DNA from 3 places in the Nocardioides sp. JQ2195 genome. Region 1 is predicted to be linked to each of the others. Evidence: predicted binding sites of a transcription regulator. Region 1 holds the regulator's gene; each other region holds the start of a gene.
What was found. The regulator LexA, encoded in region 1, represses DNA repair genes until DNA is damaged. The targets are predictions, from matches to a motif close to TCGAACANNTGTTCGA.
Positions count from the first base shown of each region.

Region 2: a site for LexA is predicted at 5,760-5,775, ahead of ncot_RS19150 (HNH endonuclease signature motif containing protein). Genes of this name have one in related genera too.
Region 3: a site for LexA is predicted at 2,785-2,800, ahead of ncot_RS06840 (DUF6504 family protein). Genes of this name have one in related genera too.

Region 1 is NZ_CP050902.1:3,422,941-3,430,137, reverse strand. Features, by position in the region: gene ncot_RS16270 (ATP-dependent DNA helicase) at 1-1,562, shown strand, start outside; gene ncot_RS16265 (hypothetical protein) at 1,609-3,009, opposite strand; gene lexA (transcriptional repressor LexA) at 3,073-3,789, opposite strand; gene ncot_RS16255 (LysM peptidoglycan-binding domain-containing protein) at 3,995-4,405, opposite strand; gene ncot_RS16250 (ABC transporter ATP-binding protein) at 4,936-6,684, opposite strand; gene ncot_RS16245 (ABC transporter ATP-binding protein) at 6,681-7,197, opposite strand, start outside.
Region 2 is NZ_CP050902.1:4,021,601-4,028,797, reverse strand. Features, by position in the region: gene ncot_RS19180 (replicative DNA helicase) at 1-1,236, shown strand, start outside; gene ncot_RS19545 (helix-turn-helix domain-containing protein) at 1,499-2,245, shown strand; gene ncot_RS19170 (DUF2945 domain-containing protein) at 2,495-2,707, shown strand; gene ncot_RS19165 (MFS transporter) at 2,713-3,906, opposite strand; gene ncot_RS19160 (DUF2975 domain-containing protein) at 4,039-4,596, shown strand; gene ncot_RS19155 (aminoglycoside phosphotransferase family protein) at 4,593-5,513, opposite strand; gene ncot_RS19150 (HNH endonuclease signature motif containing protein) at 5,790-7,127, shown strand.
Region 3 is NZ_CP050902.1:1,415,435-1,422,631, reverse strand. Features, by position in the region: gene ncot_RS06850 (DNA polymerase III subunit alpha) at 1-1,698, opposite strand, end outside; gene ncot_RS06845 (SAV_6107 family HEPN domain-containing protein) at 1,691-2,191, opposite strand; gene ncot_RS06840 (DUF6504 family protein) at 2,206-2,610, opposite strand; gene ncot_RS06835 (hypothetical protein) at 2,965-3,339, opposite strand; gene ncot_RS06830 (hypothetical protein) at 3,336-3,773, opposite strand; gene ncot_RS06825 (hypothetical protein) at 3,816-5,381, opposite strand; gene ncot_RS06820 (hypothetical protein) at 5,387-5,701, opposite strand; gene ncot_RS06815 (YbaK/EbsC family protein) at 5,799-6,263, shown strand; gene ncot_RS06810 (ArsC/Spx/MgsR family protein) at 6,267-6,626, shown strand; gene ncot_RS06805 (DUF4126 domain-containing protein) at 6,756-7,197, shown strand, end outside.

The DNA.
Region 1 (7,197 bases):
TGGGCGCCGAGGTGCTCAAGCTGCGCGAGTGGGCCGAGAAGGAGTCCGAGACCGGCGGCACCGGTGAGAAGGACAACGCGCCCCGCCACACCGAGAAGGTCTGGCGGCAGGTCTCCGTCAGCCACCGCGAGTGCCTGAGCAAGGCCAAGTGCCCCTTCGGGGAGGAGTGCTTCGCCGAGCGCGCTCGCGAGAAGGCGGCGGAGTCACAGCTGATCGTCACCAACCACAGCCTGTTGGCCATCGACGCCATCGAGGGCGTCCCGATGATCCCGGAGTACGACGTCGTCGTGGTCGACGAGGCGCACGAGGTGACCGCCCGGATCACCCAGGCGGCCACCGACGAGCTGAGCGTGGGCGACCTGGAGCGCGCCGCGCGCCGGGCCCAGCGCTACGTCGAGGGTGACGAGGCCAACGACCTCGACGATGCTGCCGGCAGCCTCCAGGACGCCATCGCCCGCACCGAGCCCGGTCGCATCGACCGCATCGACGAGCAGCTCGCTGATGCGCTGGTGCTCGTGCGCGACGCCGCCCGGGCCTGCCTCAGTGCCATCCCCAAGGACTCCGGGGAGGAGGGCGACCCCGGCAAGAACCAGGCCAAGGGAGGAGTGCAGGAGGTCTTCACCACCGCCGAGCGGATGGCCGCCGACCTCGACTCCGACGTGCTCTGGCGCAACGACCGCGACCCCTCGCGCGGCGGCCCGCAGCTGTGCGTGGCGCCGCTCCAGGTGTGGGGCCCGATGCGCGACAAGCTGCTGAGCGACAAGACGGTGGTCTTCACCTCGGCGACCCTGATGCTCGGGGGCGACTTCAGCACGGTCGCCTCGTCCCTCGGGCTCAAGGCCGACGAGCGCATCGCGACCACAGAGACCTCGCCCCGCACCGAGGACGTGCTGCCCTGGCGTGGCATCGACGTCGGCTCGCCGTTCAACTACGGCCAGCAGGCGATCCTCTACGTCGCCCGGCACCTGCCCCCGCCGGGTCGTGACGGACTGGTGAGGGCGCAGCTCGACGAGATCGTCGACCTCGTCGACGCCGCCGACGGGCGCACCCTCGGCCTGTTCTCGAGCAAACGGGCCGCCGAGGCCGCCGCGGAGGAGGTGCGCAAGCGTCTGCCCCACCTGACTACGCTCGCCCAGGGTGAGGCCCAGCTGGCGGAGCTGCAGAAGCAGTTCGTCGCCGATCCGCACACCTGCCTGTTCGGCACGCTCAGTCTCTGGCAGGGCCTCGACGTGCCGGGGGAGACCTGCCAGCTGGTGCTGATCGACCGAATCCCGTTCCCGCGTCCCGACGACCCGCTGATGTCGGCGCGCCAGAAGGCAGCCGACCGTTCAGGCGGCAACGGGTTCATGCAGGTCGCGGCCACCCACGCCGCGTTGCTGCTGGCCCAGGGCACCGGCCGACTGATCCGGACCACCGCTGACCGAGGCGTGGTCGCGGTGCTCGACCCCCGCCTGGTGACGGCTCGCTACGGCAACTTCCTCAAGGCCAGCCTGCCCCCGATGTGGACGACCGCCGACCCCCAGGTGGCGCGCAACGCGCTCAAGCGGCTCGCGGCCGGCTGACCGGGACGCGCCGCGGGCCAGCTCGCGACCCGGTGGCGCGCCCGGCTCAGCCGCCGCAGCGGGAGTCGAGCGTCACCCGGTAGCTGCCGAGGCTGGCGTAGTCGCTGTAGCCCGTCGTCCTCGGGTCGCGGGCTCCGACGCCGTCGATCCGGACGAAGTAGACCCCGGCCCGGCGCTTGCCGGCGTACGTCGCGTCGAGACCGCGCGCCTCGCCGGAGGCGGACGACAGCGGGTTGCGCCGCGCGAGCACCCGGCCGGCCCTGTTGGTCAGGGTCAGGCGGATGTCGAGGTTGGGACTCTCCCCGGCATTGCGGGCGCGCACCGTGAGCTTGGCCCGGCAGGTGGTCCTGATCCGGAAGACGTCGGTGTCGCTGCCCCTGCTGATCACACCCCGCGCGGCCTGCCCAGCACGCAGCCTGGTGGCGCTCCCGGAGCGACCGCCGTGGTCGTCGCGGACCCGCGGAGCACCGTTGGAGGCAATGACGGAGAGGTCGTTCTCGCGGTTGTCGGCGTGAGCGTACTCTCCGCGGCTCCACTGGGTGAGCTGGCGGTTCGACGAGCCCATCAACGGCGCCCAGATGCCGTGGCCGCTCGCGTAGGGACTCCTGCGCGTGCCGTCGTGGGAGAGGCCGAGAGTGTGGCCGGCTTCGTGGGAGACGACGTCGGCGATCCGGCGGGGCTGGTTGTTGACCTCCCGGGGGAACACCCAGAAGTCGCGCAAGCGGTTGGCCCGGGACCGATCGAAGATGTCGACGAACGCCACGCCACCACAGCCGGGGCCACCGCAGACCCGTTTGCGCACCGAGTTGGAGCTGGTGATCACGGCACGTACGCCGAACCGCTTGTCGCCGCTGCCGGAGCGGGTGATGTCCCCGGCGGAGGGACGCTCCGTGGTGACGTCGACGGCGAACGGCGCGTAGTCCTCGGCCGCGCGCTTCCACGCGGACTGGATGGCACGCAGCTCACCGGAGCTGAACCCGGAGCGCCCGTCGGTGTCGAAGGCGGGGGCCTTGATGCAGTCGCCGGGACCGGTCCAGCCACTGTCGCAGACCCGCTCGCCGTTGAAGTCGAGATAGATGGTGCGTTTGCCGCCGGGACGGCTGTGCAGCTCGAACGTCTGGGACAGGGGTGCCGAGGCCCGCGCGACGTGCTCGGACACCGTGGACTCGGCCTGCTCGAAGGTGTCCTGGTGCAACAGTCGGCCGTTGCGCACGCGGGCCGTGGAGTCGGACTCGAGGAGCTCGGTCAGCTCCGGGATCGTCTGGTCCACCGTGTCGGCCACCCGGTCCACGACCTGGCCGTCGAGGTGTTGGCCCGCGGCCGAGACCACGTCGTCGGAGCGGTCGGCACCGCCGCGGTCAGCACTGGTCCGGTCAGCGTGGGCCGGGCTGGTGGACAGCCCGGCGGCCACGAGCGTGAGGACAGCAAGGGTGGAGGTGCGAAGCATGAGCGGATTCTGTCACGCCCTTGCCGCCTCGACGCAGTTGACGACTCACGCCCCGCGCGGGGCTCACACCCGCCGCAGGACCGCGGTGACGATGCCGAGGATGCTGGCGTTGCTGCCGTCGATCGGCTCGTAGGCATCGTTGTGGGGCATCAGCCAGACTTCGCCGTCGCGCCGCTGCAGGGTCTTCACGGTGGCTTCGCCGTCGATCAACGCGGCCACGATCTCGCCGTTGCGGGCGGTCTGCTCCTGACGGACCACGACGTAGTCGCCGTTGCAGATGGCGGCGTCGATCATCGAGTCACCGGAGACCTCGAGCAGGAACAGGGTGCCCTCACCGACGAGCGTCTTCGGCAGCGGGAAGATCTCCTCGACACGCTCCTCGGCCAGGATCGGGCCGCCGGCCGCGATCCGGCCAACGACGGGGACGTAGGTGGCGGACGGCATCGCGTCGCCGATGCCGGTCTCGTCGATGACGGACTCACCGGCCGACCCGACGGCGCGGCCCGGGGCCATCGTCTCGGGCAGGAACACCTGGATCGCGCGGGGACGGTTGGGGTCGCGCTTGATGAAGCCCTTGGCCTCGAGGACCTTGAGCTGGTGGGAGACCGAGGAGGAGCTGGTCAGGCCGACCGTCTCGCCGATCTCGCGCATGCTCGGCGGGTAGCCCTTGCGCTCGAGGGAGTCGCTGATGCTGTTCAGGATGCGCTGCTGGCGCGGGGTCAGGCCCGTCGCGTCGGGAGGCCCGTCGGGGAGTTCGGCGACCTTGTCGTTTCGTGCCATCGGCGTGCCTTCCGCAGTCCTGTCCGGGTGGATTTCCAACGTAGCCTCAATCGCCCTCGGGTTCAAACACCTGTTCGAACGTGTCGCGGGTTCAGGTGCGAGCTGGGTTCGGGCGTGCGAAGGGCGGGGTGGCCGGTTGTCGGCGCCCCGCCCTTCGTCTTCCCCATCCGCAGGCCGGGGTCGAGGCGACCTGCGGAAATCTGTGTCAGCTGATCGGCACGAAGATGGTCTGGCCGGTCATCAGCATCGAGGAGTCGAGCGCGTTGAGCTGCTTGATCTCGTGCACCATGTCACGCACCTCGCCGTCCCCGGCCAGGTCGCCCGCGATGCTCCACAACGTGTCGCCGGACTCGACCACGACTGCCCGGGTCGGCTGGTCGACGCCGGCGTGGTTGGTGGCCGTCGATGCGTTGGCCAGGAGAAGGGCGGCGCCCATGACCACCAGCAGTGCCGCGATGAAGATGACCACGCGGCCGCGCCGGGTGAGGCGGAGCTGGCGCTGGCCGACCTTGCCTTGGCTGGTCTGGCGCTGGCCGACCTGGATCGTGCTGACCTGGCGCTGGCCGACCGGGATCGTGCTGGTCTGGCTGGCGGGGCTGAGGGTCATGGTGCTCATCGAGACCTCCGGGGGAAGTGGGTGGTCGGTGCTGAGCGAATGTCTAACGGTGACCACCGACAACGGCCTCCGGGGAAGCTGTGGAGCTGTCGGGATCGATCAGACTTTCGATCGAACACATGTACGAAGTTAGATCATGTGTTCGAACAAGGCAAGGATTTCCTCGAACAAAGATTCGACGTGTCGTGCGGCGGGTGGACGGGACCGGGAGAGCGCCGTATCCCCACGGCTGTCCGCGGGGAGCCTTCGGCTGCCCAGCGAGGCGCAGACGGCGTCGGCACCGTCCTCTTCGCCGCCGCCCTGTGACGCACGGTGATGAGCGGCCTGTCCGTCTCGAAGGGCTCCGGGTGGGCGGTCGCCCGCGGACTGGCCGCGGTGGACCAATTGGTCCACGGCGGCCAGTGCGGAACGCGTTGCTGTTGGGCCGGGGCGTCAGGGCCCGGCGCTCGGCCACGGTGCCCTCATGGCCGCAGCCCTGGACGTCCCCGACGGAGCCCGGTGAGGCGCGCCGTGGTGCCGACCGACTCGGCTCAGCTGCCCGACCAGGCAGCCCACAGCTCGGCGTACCGACCGCCGGAGCGCAACAGCTCGTCGTGGCTGCCCTCCTCGACCACGCGGCCCTCGTGCATGACCAGCACCCGGTCCGCCGACTCCGACTGGGTCAGCCGGTGCGCGACCACGAGGGCGCCGCGGCCCTCGGTGACGGCCAGTGCGGCCCGTTCGAGGTCGCGGGCGCCGGCAGAGCCCGCCTCGGCGGTGGCCTCGTCGAGCACGACGAACCACGGGTCGGCGAGCGCGATCCGGGCCAGGGCGAGGTGCTGGGCCTGGGCCGGGGTCAGCGGGTGGGCGCCGCCACCGATGACGGTGTCGAGGCCGTCGGGCAGCGCCTCGACCCACCCGAGGGCCGAGACGGTCTCGAGCGCCGCCCGGACAGCGTCGTCGGTGGCGTCGGCGGCGACCAGGGTCACCGCGTCGCGCACGGTGCCGGCGAAGACGTAGAAGTCCTGGTTGATCAACGAGACCCGCTGGCGCAGGACGCTGCTGGGCAGCTCCGCCAATGAGGTGCCGGCCAGGTCCACACGTCCGGACGTCGGCGGCAGGACGCCGGCCGCGATCGCGCCGAGTGTCGTCTTGCCGGCCCCGGTGGCACCGACGAGAGCGACCCGCTCGCCCGGTGCGATGGTGACCGCGACCGAGGAGAGCACCGGGCGCCCCTCGACGTACGCGTGGTCGATGCCGGCGAGTGTCAGTGGCCCCGGAGCGGCCGGCAGCGAACCCGGCCGGGCAGGCGGAGGGGGCAGCAGCGAGACGCCGGCCAGGCGGGAGAGCGAGGCGCCGGTCGACTGCACCGAGTCAAAGATGTAGAGCAGCGCGTTGATCGGGTTGAAGAGTCGGTGGAAGTAGAGCGCGGCGGCGGTCACCGCGCCCACCGTGGTGGAGTCGGCGCGCACCAGCAGGAAACCGGTGGTCAGCACCAGCAGCAGCCCGATCAGCTCGGCGCGGTTGGAGCGTGCGCCGAAGCGGGTGAGCAGCCTGAACACGGTGACGGAGATGGTGCGGGCCTCGTCGGAGCGGTCCTCGATGGTGGCCACCTGGTCGGCCGACATCCCGAAGGCGCGCACGGTGGGTGCACCCTGCAGCCCGCTGACCATGGCCTGGGCGCGCTCGCCCTGGGCCACGCGTTCGCGCGCGTAGTAGGGGCCCGACTTCGGGAGGTACCAGCGCAGTCCCATCACGTAGAACGGCAGCGCCCCCAAGCCGGCCAGGCCCAGACGCCAGTCGAGCGCGAAGAGGCCGGCGGCGGTGAAGGCCACGAGCACCAGCGAGTTCACCAGCGTCGGCACGATCTCGGTGAGCGAGCTGGCGACGGTGCGGGCGTCGTCCCCGACGCGGGAGAGCAGGTCGCCGGTGCCGGCTGCCTCGACGCGGGCCGAGTCCAGGGCGAGTGCCTTGTCGAGCACGTCCTCGCGCAGCTCGGCCAGAGCGGGCTCGCCGGCGCGGGCGAGGAAGGCGACGGAGGCCCAGGTGAACAACCCGCCTCCCACGGCTGCGACGCCGATGACGACGGCGGCCGTGGTGAGCTCGCGCGCCGGGGCGCCCTCGATGACCAGGTCGACGATGTGCCCGAGCATCCACGGCGCCACCAAGGCGCAGAGGCCGGCCAGCACGAACGAGACGATCGATGCCACCAGCGGCAACCGGTGACGGGCGACCAGGCGCCAGGCGAGCCCGGCCGTCTCCTGGCGCGTGGCGATGGGGAGGAGGTGGCGCGTGCTCATCGCAGCACCACCTCGGCGTACGTCGGGTCGGCGGCGAGCTCGTGGTGGGTGCCCTCGCCGGTGACGCCGGCGTCGGTGATCAGCAAGACCCGGTCGCACTGCGCGAGGAGGGCGGGGGAGGAGGTGACCAGCCACGTCGTACGCCGCCCCGCGGCGTCGCTGCGCAGCTCGCGGATGCCTGCTGCGATGCGGTGCTCGGTGACCGCATCGACGGCGGTGGTGGGGTCGTGCAGCACGAGCAGGGGCGCGTCCGTGGCGAGGGCGCGGGCCAGCGCGATGCGTTGGCGCTGGCCTCCGGAGAAGGTGGCGCCGTCGGGGGTGACCGGTTGGTCGAGGCCTTCGGGGACGAGCGAGACCACGTCGGCGCAGGCCGACGCGTCGAGCAGTCGGTCCAGCTCCGCGGGGGCGAGCGTGGAGGTCGGGTCGATGTTGCTGCGCAGGGTGCCCTCGAAGAGGTCGACGTGGTGCGGGCTGACCAGCAGGTGCTCGTTGCGGGCGGCGAGGGACAGCTCG
Region 2 (7,197 bases), 600 kb from region 1:
CTCCTGACGTACGACGGGTGGATGCCGCTCGGCGAGTTGGCTCCGGGAGCGCGGGTCGGTGCGATTCGTCACGTGCCGCCGCCGCTGCAGATCACCCCTCGCGACGAGGACGAGATCGTGCTGCTTGCCCACATGCTCGGTGACGGCTCGTTCGTGAAGCGCCAGCCGATCCGCTACGCCAGCATCGACGAGGCGAATCTCAAGGCCGTGGGCGACGCGGCGTCTCGGCGCTTCGGCATCACGCCGATCCGTGATGACTACGAAACTGCGCGCGTGACCACGCTGCGCCTCCCTGCTCCCTATCGACTTGCCCGGGGACGCCGCAATCCGATTGCAGCTTGGCTCGACGAGGATGCGCTCTTCGGTCTGCGCAGCCATGAGAAGTTCGTCCCGGAGTGGGTCTTCAGTCTGCCGAAGGAGCAGGTCGGTCTCTTCCTGCGCCACATCTGGGCGACCGATGGCTCCATCGGCTACGACGCGAAGAACAATCTGGGACGTGTCTACTACGCATCCACCAGCCGCCGACTGGTCGACGACCTCGCACGTCTCCTGGGCCGGTTCAACGTCTTCACGCGGGTGAAGCGGGTGCGCAAGCCTGGATATCGGGACGGCTGGCACCTCTTCGTGTACGGCGCGGAGAACCAGCTCCGATTCTGCGACGAGATCGGCGTCCATGGATTGCGAGGTGCGAAGGCCGATGCCTTGGCCGAGAAGCTGCGTGACGTTCGCTCCAACACCAACCTCGACACAGTTCCTGTGGAGGTGTGGGGGAGAGTCCGGGAACTCCTGACCGAACAGCAGGTGACTCACCGTGAGTTCGCGTCGGCCATGGGCACCCAGTTCTGCGGATCGACGATGTGGAAGCACGCACCCAGTCGGGAGCGACTCTCCAAGGTGGCCGGGATCCTGGACGACGCAGACCTCGAAGTGCTCGCGACCAACGACGTCTACTGGGACTCGATCGCTTCCATCAAGTCACTTGGCGAGCAGCCCGTGTACGACGCCACCGTGCTCGGCGTACACAACTTCGTGGCCGAAGGGATCGCGCTGCACAACAGCCTTGAGCAGGATGCGGACATGGTCATCCTGCTGCACCGCGAGGATGTCTACGAAAAGGAATCCACTCGCCCGGGTGAAGCGGACCTGATCGTGGCCAAGCACCGTAACGGTCAGACCCGTGACATCACGGTTGCGTTCCAGGGCCACTACAGCCGCTTCGTCGATATGGCTCACTGACACTGCTGTCGAGCCATAGTCGAGCACTTGGGCGACGACCTCGCGCGGGTCTTGTCGCGCTTGAGCTCCAACAGATTGAAATTGCCATCGGCGTCGATTGCCAGCAGGTCCAGTCGTGAGCCGTACGGCGTGATCACCTCGCTGCCGATCGACTGGGTCAGGGAGACGAGGTGGGCGAGGACTTGGCGTCGCTTGGCGCCGAGGCGAGCACAGGGCTGTCATCACACTGGATCGCGATAACACGCTGAGTGACCATTGGATCATGGTGAGTGATGACGTGCGGGGCGACTACGCGAGTTTCATGCGGGCGCGTCGCGCGATCCTGGGGTTGTCGCAGCGAGATCTTGCCGAGCGATCAGGTGTCAAGCAACCGCTGATCGCAGCCATCGAGTCGGGACGGCGCCATCCCTCGCCCCAGGCACGTGCCCGCTTGGAACGGGCGCTGACCACACGCCCGTCGGTGGCCTTGGCAGCGCGGCGTCAGCAGGTCCGGGAGCTGTTCGAACGCGCCGGCCTGCCCGAGCCTCGGGTCTTCGGATCGGTGGCCCGCGGAGATGATCACAGCGACTCCGACATCGACTTGATGGTGGAGTTCTCCGATGCGCACGACATCGTCGACCTGCTGAGCCTGGAGCACGAGCTGGAACTCCTGCTCACCTTCAACGTCGATTTGGTTGACGCGCGAGTGCAGGGGGCTGTCACCGGGCACGGGCTGACTGAGGCTGTCGCCTACACCGTGGGGCTGGGCCTCGACTCCTACCTCGCCGACAGTCCACAGGGCCGGGTGCTTCGCAACAGCGGTCGCCACATCCTCATCCAAGTGGCCACGGTGGCCGAGAAGCTGCCCAGCGACTTCAAAGACGCCCACGGCTCGGTCGATTGGGTAGCCCTGGCGCGGATGCGTAACCTCATTGCCCATCACTACGACAAGGTCGACGATCGCCTCGTGTTCGCCGCGCTGGAGCGCCGCATACCGGCCCTCCTTGGGGTTCTTGGGTTGACGGACTGACGCCAGTCGCGCACGGATGCAGCCTGTCACCAGGGCGTACGTGTTGAAGCGCTTCGCTGACCGATCGACACGTTGGAGGATGCCTGATCGTCTCGCGTCCTGCCATACCCTCTTGGCCCACGTTGGACGCCGGGCCCGCGTGTCCGGGCGGTGGGGCGTGCGGTAGGGCGGTGAACAGCCCCGCCTACGTGGCGGCGCCGGCATAGCCTGAGGGAGGGTGGAATCCCGAACCCGATGAGAGGAACCCTCATGAGCAAGGACTTCGCCGTCGGCGACCACGTCCGCTGGAATTCCGAGGCCGGCAACGTCTCCGGTGTCATCACGAAGAAGCACACCAGCGACACCGAATACAAGGGTCATACGAGACGTTGCTCGCCGGACGACCCTCAGTACGAGATCAAGAGCGACAAGACCGACCATGTCGCGATGCACAAGGGCGACGCCCTGGAGAAGATCGACTGACCGGATCAGGCCGGCGACTCGTCACGCTGGTGGGTCTCCGGGGAGAACAACCACGGCAGCACCGCCACCAGTGCCAGGGCACCGGTGGCCGCGAACGCCCAGTCGAACCCGGCTCGGTCAGCGATCAGGCCGATCAGCACCGGACCCAGGATCGCCCCGCCGTCCTGGAACATCTGGAAGGTCGACAGCACCGTGCCACCACTGCGGTCGTTGCCGATCACGTCGGCCACCGTGGCCTGCTGGCCCGGGTTGACCAGCCCCGAACCCACGCCGGAGAGCACCGACAGGACCAACAGCACGGCCAATGACCCGCTCTGCCCGATCAGGCCGAGTCCGATCGCGGTGACGACCAGCCCGCTGATCACGACCGGACGTCGGCCGAGTCCGTCGACGAGTCGGCCGGCCACTTGCAGCGTGACCGCCGTACCGACCGCGGCGAGGGCGAGCACCACGCCCGCCACCCAGGGCGCGTCGTACAACGCGACGGCGAGCTGGGGCAGGACCGCGACGCGGACCCCGAAGTTGCACCACCCGTTGGCGAAGGCCGACGCGAGCGCCGCGCGGTATGCCGGATGGTGCATCGCCTCACGCACCCGCATCGGTGGCGCGGTGGAGGCCTGCGCACGGTCGCGCAGGGACGCCCCGGATAGCCGTACGCCGACCACGGTCGCGGCCACGACCAGCGCGGCGGCGTACACGATGAAGGGGACGCGCAGGCCGAACTCGGCGAGCAGACCGCCGAGCACCGGGCCGAGCATGCCGCCGAGCAGGAACGAGCTGGCGTAGGCGGAGGAGACCCGCCCGCGGGCTGACGGCGGCGCCATCCGCACGAGCAGGGACATCGCCGAGACGGTAAACATGGTCGAGCCGATGCCGCCGAGCCCCCGATAGATCAGCAGCTGCGTGTAGGACTGGGCGAACGCGGTCGCCAGCGACGAGGCCGCCACGATCAACAGCCCGGTGAGATAGACCGGGCGTTCACCCAGACGGGTGGTGAGGGCGCCGCCGGCGGGGGCGAACAGCAGTCGGAAGAACGCGAAGGCCGAGACCACGACCGAGGCGGCGGCGACACCGACGTCGAAGGACCGTGCGTACGCCGGCAGCACCGGCGAGACCAGTCCGAAGCCGACCGCGATCACGAAGGCCGCGGCGATCAGGACCTTGATCTCTCCGGGCAGCGCGGGTCGGTCGGTGGTCACGACAGATGACTATGGCATGGGGGTCATTGCCCCTTGAGCCACGTGTGCCAGTCCAGTCCACGGTCGGCACCTCCCATGCCTTCAGGCTGGCCAGCTGGTCCGTGCTCGCGGCCTCCGTCGTCATGACACTCGGTGTCGGCCGACCTAGACGGTCGCCTGTTCCTCGACGCCGCCCCGGGCTGGAACCCCCTCATTGCCTCCCTCTACACAATGACGGTGCTCAGCCTGCTCGTCCTTGCCTTCCTGCTCTCGCAGCTCTGGTTGCTGCTGCGTGCCGTCTCCCATGACGCACCATTCACCGACCAGGTCGTACGCCGACTGCGAGTCATGGGCCTCACCCTGATCTTGTGGGAGCTGCTGGAGCCGTTCCTGTGGTTGTTCCTCAGCCCCAAGGCTTGGGACTACAGCTTCCTCGTGGCCGGCGATCAGGGTGTGGCCTGCAGCTGGGATCGATGGAACCGGGCGGCCCGGAGCTCACGCGGATGTCTTCGGCGCCCTGCTACTGCTGCTGGCGGGAGTCTTCAGGCGAGGTGTGCGTCTGCAGAACGACCAGAGGTTCACGGTCTGATGGCCATCGACATCCGCCTTGACCACGTTCTGCTCGACCACCGGATGACGCTCACCGAGCTGCAGGGCGTGGCCATTCGTCAAGACGCGCGGCCCGGCCATCTCCTTCGCGCCCATCCCTAGCGCAGGGCAACGCCGACCTCGTCGGCCACGGCCTCCACCATCGTGGTGAGCCGAGCCGTGCGAGCGGGCATGGAGTCGCGATAGTCCGCAAGCGTCAGCAGGCCCGGCCCGACGAACGCCCACGCTCGCGCTCGCAGCCACGTGGCCTCGTCGGCACCGGACTCGGTGCGGAGAACCTCTCGAGCCGGCGCATCGAACAGGCTCCAGGCATAGAGGAGGTCGACGGCGGGGTCGCCGATGCCCAAGCCACCGAAGTCCACCACCCCGACCAGTTCCCCCTCGGCGGAGGTCAGCAGGTTCTCGGCCGACAGATCCGTGTGCACCCAGCACGCAGGTCCGGGTGCAGGCGGGACGTCGCGGATCCGCCGCCAGGCCTCCGCCACCCGGCGTGGGTCGAAGAGGTCCTTCAGCTCGCGGGCTGCACTGGTGGCCCAACCATCGATCACGTCCGTCACCGGTTCGCCCGCCCGATATCCCCACCGCGCCGCCCCGGCGGGCAACTCCCACGTGTCCGCCGCGTGCAGGCGGCCCACGAACCGACCCAGACCCAGCGCTGCACGCGCCTGCGCGGCCGGGTCGAGCTGCTCCGGGGTCTCGCCCGGGACCCAGGACACGACGGTCCACGGCCGCGGGAACAGTGAGGACCGTTCCGCCATGAAGCGAACGTCGGGCACGGGTGTGCTGAGGTGCGGCGCGAGAAGGGGGAGGAACTCTGCTTCCTTCAGCAGGTCGTCGACGTAGGCGTCCGACCGGGGCAGTCGTACGGCGTGCTCGTCCCCGACGCGGAAGACCCAGTTGCTGCTGCCCGAGGCCCGGCTGGGCTGCACGTCCTTGCCCGCGAGCTCCGGGAACTGTTCACGCAACAACCGCGCAACCAGGCTGGCATCGGGGGCGACGTCGTCATTGGCGTCTTCCACCCGCCCATCGTTGGCGTCGCCGACCTCGATCTCAACCGAGTTTCAGGGGGCAACGCGCGGTGGCGGCAGGGCCATCGAGAATCCTTCCGGAGCGAGCCAGCGCGCTCGAGATGCCGAGCCAGCCAAAGCCCAGGCAAACCTGCGGCCTCTGACCTGCAACGACACAACCCTGTGGACGAAAACCGGGTCGAAAGTGCCTCTGACCTGCGGAAATACTTCTCCACAGATCACCCGAACCCCTTGTCGTCGAACGTCCGTTCGAAGTAAAATCTGACCATGTCCAGCACCTTCGCACCCGCCTCCTCGACCGTCGCCGAGGTGCTCGAAGATGCCCGGGCGATGCGTCAGGTCTCCGACGACGCCGAACGGCTGATCCTGCTCCGAGCCACCGAATGGGCGGCCACCCACCCCGTCAGCGGCCCTCACGACACGGGTGCCTTCGAGGTCGTCCAGGTCGACGAGTTCCGGGTGCAGACCCTGCCCCAGATGGCCTACGACGCTGGTGCAGAGTTCGCGTTGGCCATCGGACTGTCCCACGAGGCCGGCGACCGGCTGATCCACGAGTCGATGGAGCTGCGTCATCGCCTGCCACTGGTCTGGGCACGCCTGGCGAATGGAGAAATCACCGCCTGGCGCGCTCGCCGGATCGCTGCGATGACCATCGGCCATCCCGACGACGTCGCCGCCCACGTCGATGAACACGTCGCACCCATCGCCCACAAGGTCGGGCTGATCACCATCGAACGCCTCATCGACGAAGCCATGTTGGTCCTCTACCCCGAACAACGCGAGCAACAACAACTCGAAGAGCTCGACAAGCGACGAGTCGACCTCGACACGAACTTCTCCCACACCGGCATCGCCCACATGCGCATCGATGGCGACATGAAGGATGTGCTCGACTTCAACGACGCCATCAACCGGATCTCGAAGATCCTCGGTGACCTCGGCGTTCCCGAGTCCCACGACGTGCGACGCGCGATGGCCATCGGCATCCTCGCCGACCCTGCTGCAGCCCTCGACCTGATCAACGACACGATGACCCCGGGGCGTCGTCCGAGCAAGAAGATGACGCTCGTCGTCCACCTCTCACAAGCCGCGATCGACGGAACCGCCATCACCGGCCGGTTCGAGAATGGCCGTATCCCGCTCCTGGTCCAGCAGATCCGTGACTGGGCGGGTCGTGAAGACACCCATCTCACCGTCACCCCGGTCATCGACCTGGCCGACCACGAGAACGTCGAACAATACGAACTCCCCGATCGGCTCAAGCACCGCATCGATGCCCGTGACCACACCTGTGTGTTCCCGTTCTGCACACGCACCGCGAAGCGCTGCGACCACGACCACACCATCCCGTTCCACGAGGGAGGCGCTTCGTGCGAATGCAACGTCGCAGCCCTGTGCCGACGCCACCACCGCATGAAGACCCACCAGGGTTGGACCTACACCATCATCGAACCCGGCGCCTACCTCTGGTGCTCGCCCGCCGGCCGCCGCTACTACCGCGACAACACCGGCAGCATCGACGTCACACCAGAAGACCGACCAACCTCCGACAACGGGTGCTTCCAACGACCATCAACTGGGTCGCCACCGACCAACAGTCCCTGACACGACCTCGAGGAACTGCCTCGCGCCGAGCTGGCTGTCAGGACCTGGCCCCCAGGAACGTGATCTCTTG
Region 3 (7,197 bases), 2.0 Mb from region 1:
CAGGCCACTGGCGCGGAGCTCGGGCAGGTCGCGCAGCGCCATCCGGGCGTCCCTTGCGCGGATGTGGGGGAAGGCCTTGGCGATCGCATCGGTCTCGCCGGGCGGCATGCCGAGGGCGGCCCCGACGTCGCGCACCGCGTGGCGCACCCGATAGGTCTCCATCATCGAGACCGCCACGCACCGCTCCCCGCCATAGGTGTCGAGGATGGCGTCGTAGACCTCGAGCCGTCGCGCGGACTCCACGTCGACGTCGATGTCGGGCAGGTCCTGGCGCAGCGGTGAGAGGAACCGCTCCATCAGCAGGCCGTGTCGGATCGGGTCGACGCCGGAGACGCCGAGCAGGTAGTTGACCAGGCTGCCGGCGCCCGAACCTCGCGCGGCCACCCGGACCTTCATCTCCCGGATCAGGTCGACCACGTCGCCCACGGTGAGGAAGTACGACGCGTAGCCGAGCTCGCGGATCACCTCCAGCTCGTCGTCGAGCCGCTTCCAGATGCGTTGTCGAGGAGCGTTTCCGTAGCGCCACCCGATCGCCCCCTCGCACCGCTGGCGCAGCGCCGCATCGGCGGCCTGGTTCCGAGACGCGTCGTCCGTCCCGCCGCTACCGCGTCGGTTCGGACCGACGCTCCTCAACCTTCGTTCGTGATCGCGAGGAGCGAGCGAGCTCGTGCCTCGCGCGAACTCGAACTCCGGGAAGTGGATCTCCCCCAGGCCCAGGTCAGCCTTCGGGTCGATCACACATCGATCCGCGATCTTCCGGGTCTGGGCCAGCAGCTCCTGGCCGGCGTGGGCGGTGTCGTTCCCGAGCCCGGCATGGCGGCAGATCTCCTCGGCCACGTCGTGCATCTGCTTGCCGGACTTGAGGAAGCCCTCGGCGTTGCCCCGGAAGCCGCCCGGCCCGACACGGGACAACCCGGCCGAGCCCAGCGGGACCAGGGTGCGGGCTGCGTCGAGCACGTCGATGGTCGGGGCGTCGAGCCGATCGGCGTACCGGACGGCATTGGACAGCACCACCGGGAGGCCGGCGCTGCGAGCCACCCCGACCATCCGGGCGGCGTGGGGTGATGACCCCGGGCCGTGGCCCGGGAGCCGGTGGGAGGTCACCTCGACCACCAGGTTGCCGGGCGGCACGATCTCGCGCCAGCGGTCGAGGACCGCGCGGGCATGGTCGTCGCGACGCGCCGTGGCGGCGTCGCCCAGCGTCGAGGTCGGCCCGAGCAGCACGAGCACGTCGTCTCCGAGGTGCTCGGCGATCAGCTCGGGCGTGGTCACCGGCCGACCTCGCTCGCCGGCCAGGTGGGTGGCCGAGACGAGTCGGCAGATCGCCGCCCATCCGGCCTTGCCCGAGGCCAGGAACACCGCCCGCGGGAGCCCCTGCTCGCGAAATGCACCGCCGCGCACCGGCGTGCGGGGGCGCCCTGCCCCCGACGGTGGTTGAGGAGGCGAGGAACGAGCCGTCTCGACACCACGCCACGGAGACCCCGCATACGCCAGGTCCACCCCCAGCACCGGTCGGATCCCGGCCTGCTGGCAGGCCTTGACGAACCGCACCGCACCGTAGGTGCCGTTGCGATCGGTCAGCGCAAGCGTGTCCATCTCCTGCTCGAGGGCGCGCTCGACCAGCACGTGGGGATGGCTTGCGCCGTGCTGGAGCGAGTAGCCCGAGGCCACGTGGAGATGGACGAACGGGTCAGGCACTTCTCCCGGCTTGCTCGTCGAGGACGCCGGCGCCCTCCACCCAGCGTGCGCCTCCGGCCCGCAGTGCCAGTTGACCGTCGTGGGACACGTGGGGAGACAGGCCGAGCGACTGCTCGATGACGGCCAGGAACCGATCGGACTCACGGACCAGGTCGTCGGCCTCGCGCTCGGTGACGGCTCGGGTCGAGCCGGCCTCGGCGGCAGCTCGCTTGGCAGCGCCGGAGGCGAAGAACGTCGCCCACTCGGCGAGCTCGGGGGCCACCTCGGCGAGCAGCACCCAGGCATTCTTCTGGGCACGTCGTCGGCTGGTCGCCGCCACGGGCACGGCCCTGGCCGCGATCAGGGCAGCAGCAGCCCGCAGTGCTGCGACATGGGCGCAGGCATAACGAGCAGGAACCTCGGTCGCGGTGATGGCCTCACGCAGGGACTCGGCGGCCCGCTCGAGGTAGGAGTGGGTCGTTGCCGGGAGGCAGTAGGGGTTCATCGTGGTCATGGGTCGTCCGCCCTTCAGTCCGCGCAGCCGAGGAGCTGCCAGTTGCCGTCAGTCCAGGAGAAGGAGAGGTCGAAGACCCCCGTGGTGCCCAGGCCCCCGCTCATTCCGCAGCCGGCCTCGACCCGCCACATCTCCCGTTCTGAGAGCAGTCCAGCACTGGCCACCGACAGTCCCCTGCCGGGCGACCTGCCGGGCGACCTGCCCGCCGATCGGCGGGGCACCTCTTCCCCGTCGGTCCCGACCAAGGCACGGGCGTCGGCGGACTGCCACCACGGCCCGGTCTCGACCCAGTGCGCGACGACCTCGCGCACCTTCCACAGCTTGCCGCGCCAGAGGAACTGCTCGGGCGCCTCGACCTGACGGCCGGGCTGTCCCACCATTCCCCTGCGCACTTCCACGGGATCGTCGTACCGACGCATTTCCGCTCCTTCCCCAGAGCTTCAGACGGTTTCGACCCCTGTCTCTTCTCGACCCCTCCGACCCCGGTGCTGCGACCTCACGCCGGTCTGTGCCGCGGCTGTGCTGCTGCGGCCCGTGCTGCTGGCGTGAGCCCGGTGGAGGCGGGGGTCGAGGTCGCCCCCACCGGGGAGCGATCGAACATTTGTTCGAACACCTCAAAGGTACACCGGCACACGGACAGGACTCAACCCCTGTCCGGAGAAACCTGTCCGGAGAATCCTGACCGGAGAAACCTGACCGGAAGATGATCGGAGACGTGATTCGGGAAGATGCGCCACGGGGCAGGCTCGCAGGGCCAGGCGCACGGGCCAGGCTCACGGAGCCGGCTCGGCCGTCTCCACGGTGAAGTCGATGAAGTCGTCGCCGCAGACCTCGGTGCCGTTCGTCCGCAGCGCGTGCCGCTCCGGTTCGTCGGGACTGATGCAGGCACTCAGCGGTTCACCGGGCATCCAGCCCACGTTGGAGATCCACGTCTCGTTGACGAAACGCTGGCCACGGAAGCGATAGGTGTAGTCGACGTTGTGGCCGCTGCTGTTCTTGCGCCACTTCTCGGACTTGGTGACGGTGACCTCGACCTCTTTCGTCAGGTCGCCCTGGTCCTCGGTGTCGGCGATGAGGAAGAAGGCCAGGCCGAGCAGGAGGACGAAGCCCAGCCCGACCACCGCCAAGCACCCGATCGCGGCCTTCATCCGGGCAGGTTCCACGGCTCGACGACGAGTCCTGACGAGATCTCCGAGGCGAGCTCCCTGCCGGCCTCGTGGTCGCGCACCATCACCTGCACCAGGTGCATGTGGGCGCCGTCGGTGGTCACGACCAGCCGGTTGCGCACCTCCAAGGAGCGCTGCGTGCCGTCGACGTCCGCGGCTGCGGATCCCACGGCGCCGCGGACGCGTACGTCGACTCCGGCATGCACCCGGGAGTCAGCGCCTGCATCGAGCTGCTTGCGGATCCGGTCGATCTCCCAGCTGAGGTGGTCGGCCACGCCTTGCGGGGTGCCCAGCCTGGTCTCGCGCACGGCCAGGGAGAGGCTGATCAGCTCCCGACCGTCGCCGAGCCACTGCCACATCTCGCCGTGCCTGCCACTGAAGTGGCTGGGCGCAACGGCCGGGACGGGCAGGGTCATCGGGCCAAGGTGCGCAGAGGTGAGGGGTGTCAACACGTCGGATCACTTTCCTGCAGGCAGCTGCGAGAGGTCCAGCTGGACCAGGTCGTGCGACCCTTCCGGGCGCACGAAGACCACGTTGGCCGTCTCGACGGATGCGCCGTACTCGATCTCCGCCCCGCCGACCCCGGCATCGAACTCGATCTCCTCGCTGGCCAACGACTCGATGGTGGTCTGGCGGATGACGACCCTGCCGTTCTCCATGGCCAGCTCGGTGGCTTCGTCCATGTCGCCGCGGGCCACGGCCGACTTGATGGCCTCCGCCGCAGGGTTGTCGGCGGTGACCTTCAGCTCGACGTCCAACCCCTGGCCGGTGCTGGTGCCGGGAGGCAGGTCGAGGCCGAGCTTCTGGTTGAGGGCACTGGCCTCGATCTTCCCCGAGAGCGTGAAGTCGTTGAAGTCGCCGTTCTTCTTCGCGGTGAGCTCTCCGGAGAGCTCGACAGCCCCGCTGACGTCCTGGTGACCGGCCACGTTGTCAACATCCAGCTTTCCGGTCACCTTGATGCCCATCTCCTCCTTGACCACGTCGTAGTAGGCATCCAGCCGTCCGGACATCGTGGCCTGTCCGAGGGGCGAGTCCGTCTCGACCTCACCCTGGCCGTAGACGCCGACCTTGAAGCTGGTGATGTCCTGCTTCATCACGTAGTCCGCGACGTTCGACACCACCGTCGCGCCGGGACTCATGAAGTCGCCGAGGCCGTCGAACTCCAGGGTCGCGTCGTCGAGGCCGTCGAGGAACTTCTTGGCCTCCTCCGGCGAGTCGAACGACAGCTCCAAGGAGGTCGTGCCCCCGGCCGAGACGTCGGCCTCCGTGCCGGCCACCTCGATCTCGCGCCCGAGACCGGCCTCCAGGGAGAGGGACATCCTGACGGTCCCGTCCGCCATCACGACGTACTGGGCCTCGGCCTTCCCCTCGAGCTCCCACGTGGCGAACTCGAGCTCGGCGTCGAGGAACGCGCTGATCGTGCTGATCGCGATGTCTCCGCCGAGAAGCTCGACGAGCTCCTCCTGGGTGAGGTCGTCCATCGACGGCGGCAGCTGGATCGCCGCCTCGGAGAGCGTCTCGTCACCACCGTCCACCTTGCCCTTGGCCGCGGCGTCGAGCGCCTTGGCCAAGGCGGCGTCGGCGTCGTCGGCATCGGTGAGCGCCGAGCCGATGTCATCGGCGATCACCTGCAACGAGCGCTGCGCGTGCGACACGTCGACCTCGTGCACGTACGTGGCGGGATCGGTGACCGAGCCGGTGGCGTGGTCCACGGTGTAGCCCTTGGTCCGGGCGAGGGCGAGCGCGTCGGTCAGCTTGGTCCTGGCTGCCTTCATCAGCCGCTCGGACTCGACGAGGGAGACGGAGATGTCGGAGACCTCGGCCACCATGTCGTTGAGCCGGAGCCGCAGCTTCTCGTGCGACGTGCGCGCGTTGTCCCCTGCCTGGCTGGCCCAGCTCAGCGGCGGATCGGAGTCGTCGATCTCGTCCTGCAGGTCGACCAACGCCTTGCGCTGCTTGATCAGCACATCGGCCACCGTGTCGAGATCCCCGGGCTTCCAGTCGATGAGGTTGTCGATGGACACCATCCCTACTCGATCCCCCTCCGGTGGTACAGCCCGTGCTGGCGGATCCGCAGGTCGGAGGCGTAGTCGGAGGCGTCGTAGGAATCGGCGCTCTTCTCCTGCTCCCGGGCCTCGGCCACCGCGTCGTCGTGCCACTTCTTGAACCGGGACTTCCACGCTGTGCCCAGCGCGGTGGCCTTGGGCCCGCTCCTGCTTCCGGGGAGTGCCGTGGCGATGTCGTCGATGTCGGCGCTCGGGTCGGCGTCCTTGACGCCCCTCGCGGCTTCCCGCAGCTTCGTGGCCGCAGCGTTGATGTCGGCAACGACTACTTCGAATCCCATGGGTCCCCTTCGTCTCGCCGAGTGGTCTTCCCGGCCTCGCGAGCTGCAAACCTCCTGACACACCATGACCGTCCGGCGCACCGCTAGAGTCTGCCGCATGGCTGAACACGCCTCCATCGAGAAGTTCCGGGCCGCCCTGGCCGAGAAGGGCGGCTCCGGCGAGATCGTCGTGCTGCCCGACTCCGTGCACACCGCGGCCCTCGCCGCGGACGCGTTGGGCTGCGAGGTCGGTGCGATCGCGAACAGCCTGCTCTTCGACTCCGACGACAAACCGGTGCTGGTCCTGACCAGCGGCGCGCACCGCGTCGACACCGCGAAGGTCGAGGCGACCACCGGGCCGCTCAAGCGGGCCAGGCCTGACTTCGTCAGGCACCACACCGGCCAGGTGATCGGCGGGGTCTCCCCCATCGCCCACCCGACGCCGGTGCCGACGTTCATCGACCCGTGGCTGCGCAGGTACGACGTGGTCTGGGCCGCCGCGGGCCATCCCGCGGCGGTGTTCAGCACGACCTTCGACGAGCTGGTCGCGATGACCGGCGCAACCGAGCTCGAGGTGGAATAGACCGTGGAGATCTGGATCAACCCGGCCTGCTCGAAGTGCCGCACTGCGGCGAGCACGCTCGACGAGGCCGGCAACGAGTACACCCAGCGCCGCTACCTCGACGACCCGCCGACCGTCGCCGAGATCGAGGACGTGCTGGCCAGGCTCCGGCTCGACCCGTGGCACATCGCTCGGATGAATGAGCCGATCGCCAAGGAGATCTCCCTGAAGGACGTGCCCAAGGACGACGCCCACCGCGCCGACTGGGTGGCCGCCCTGGCGGAGCACCCCAAGCTCATCCAGCGTCCGATCATCACCCTCGATGACGGCACCGCCGTGGTCGCGCGCGACGACGAGACACTGGCCCGCATCATCGGCACGTAGCAGCTCACGTGGCGACCCCGCCTGCTCCACGGGCGGGAGAGCGTTGGCGACCTCCGCCCCAAAGAGCTTCTCCGCAACCGTTCGCGTCGTGGCCCGGCCTCGGGCTGGCGATGGCCTAGAGTCCCTTGCGTGGAATCGCTTGCACTGGTGTTCTCCAACGGCTGGGCCAGTGGTGTCAACGCCTACCTGGTCGTCCTCGTCATGGGCATTGCCGAACGGCTCGGGGTCAGCGAGATCCCCGACGTGCTGGGCAGCTGGCCGGTGCTCGCCCTCGCCGGGTTCATGTATGCGATGGAGTTCGTCGCCGACAAGATCCCGCTCATCGACTCCACCTGGGACACCATCTCGACCGCCATCCGGCCCACCATCGGCGCCGTCCTCGGCGTCCTGGTCGCGGGCGAGTCCGACTCGCTCAGCGCCGCGCTCGCCGGTGTCGTCGGGGGTGGCAGCGCGTTGGCCTCCCACCTGGTCAAGATGGGGGGACGGATGGCGATCAACTCCTCGCCCGAGCCGGTCACCAACATCACCGCCAGCGTCGTCGAGGACTTCGCTGTGCTGGGGGTCGTGTGGT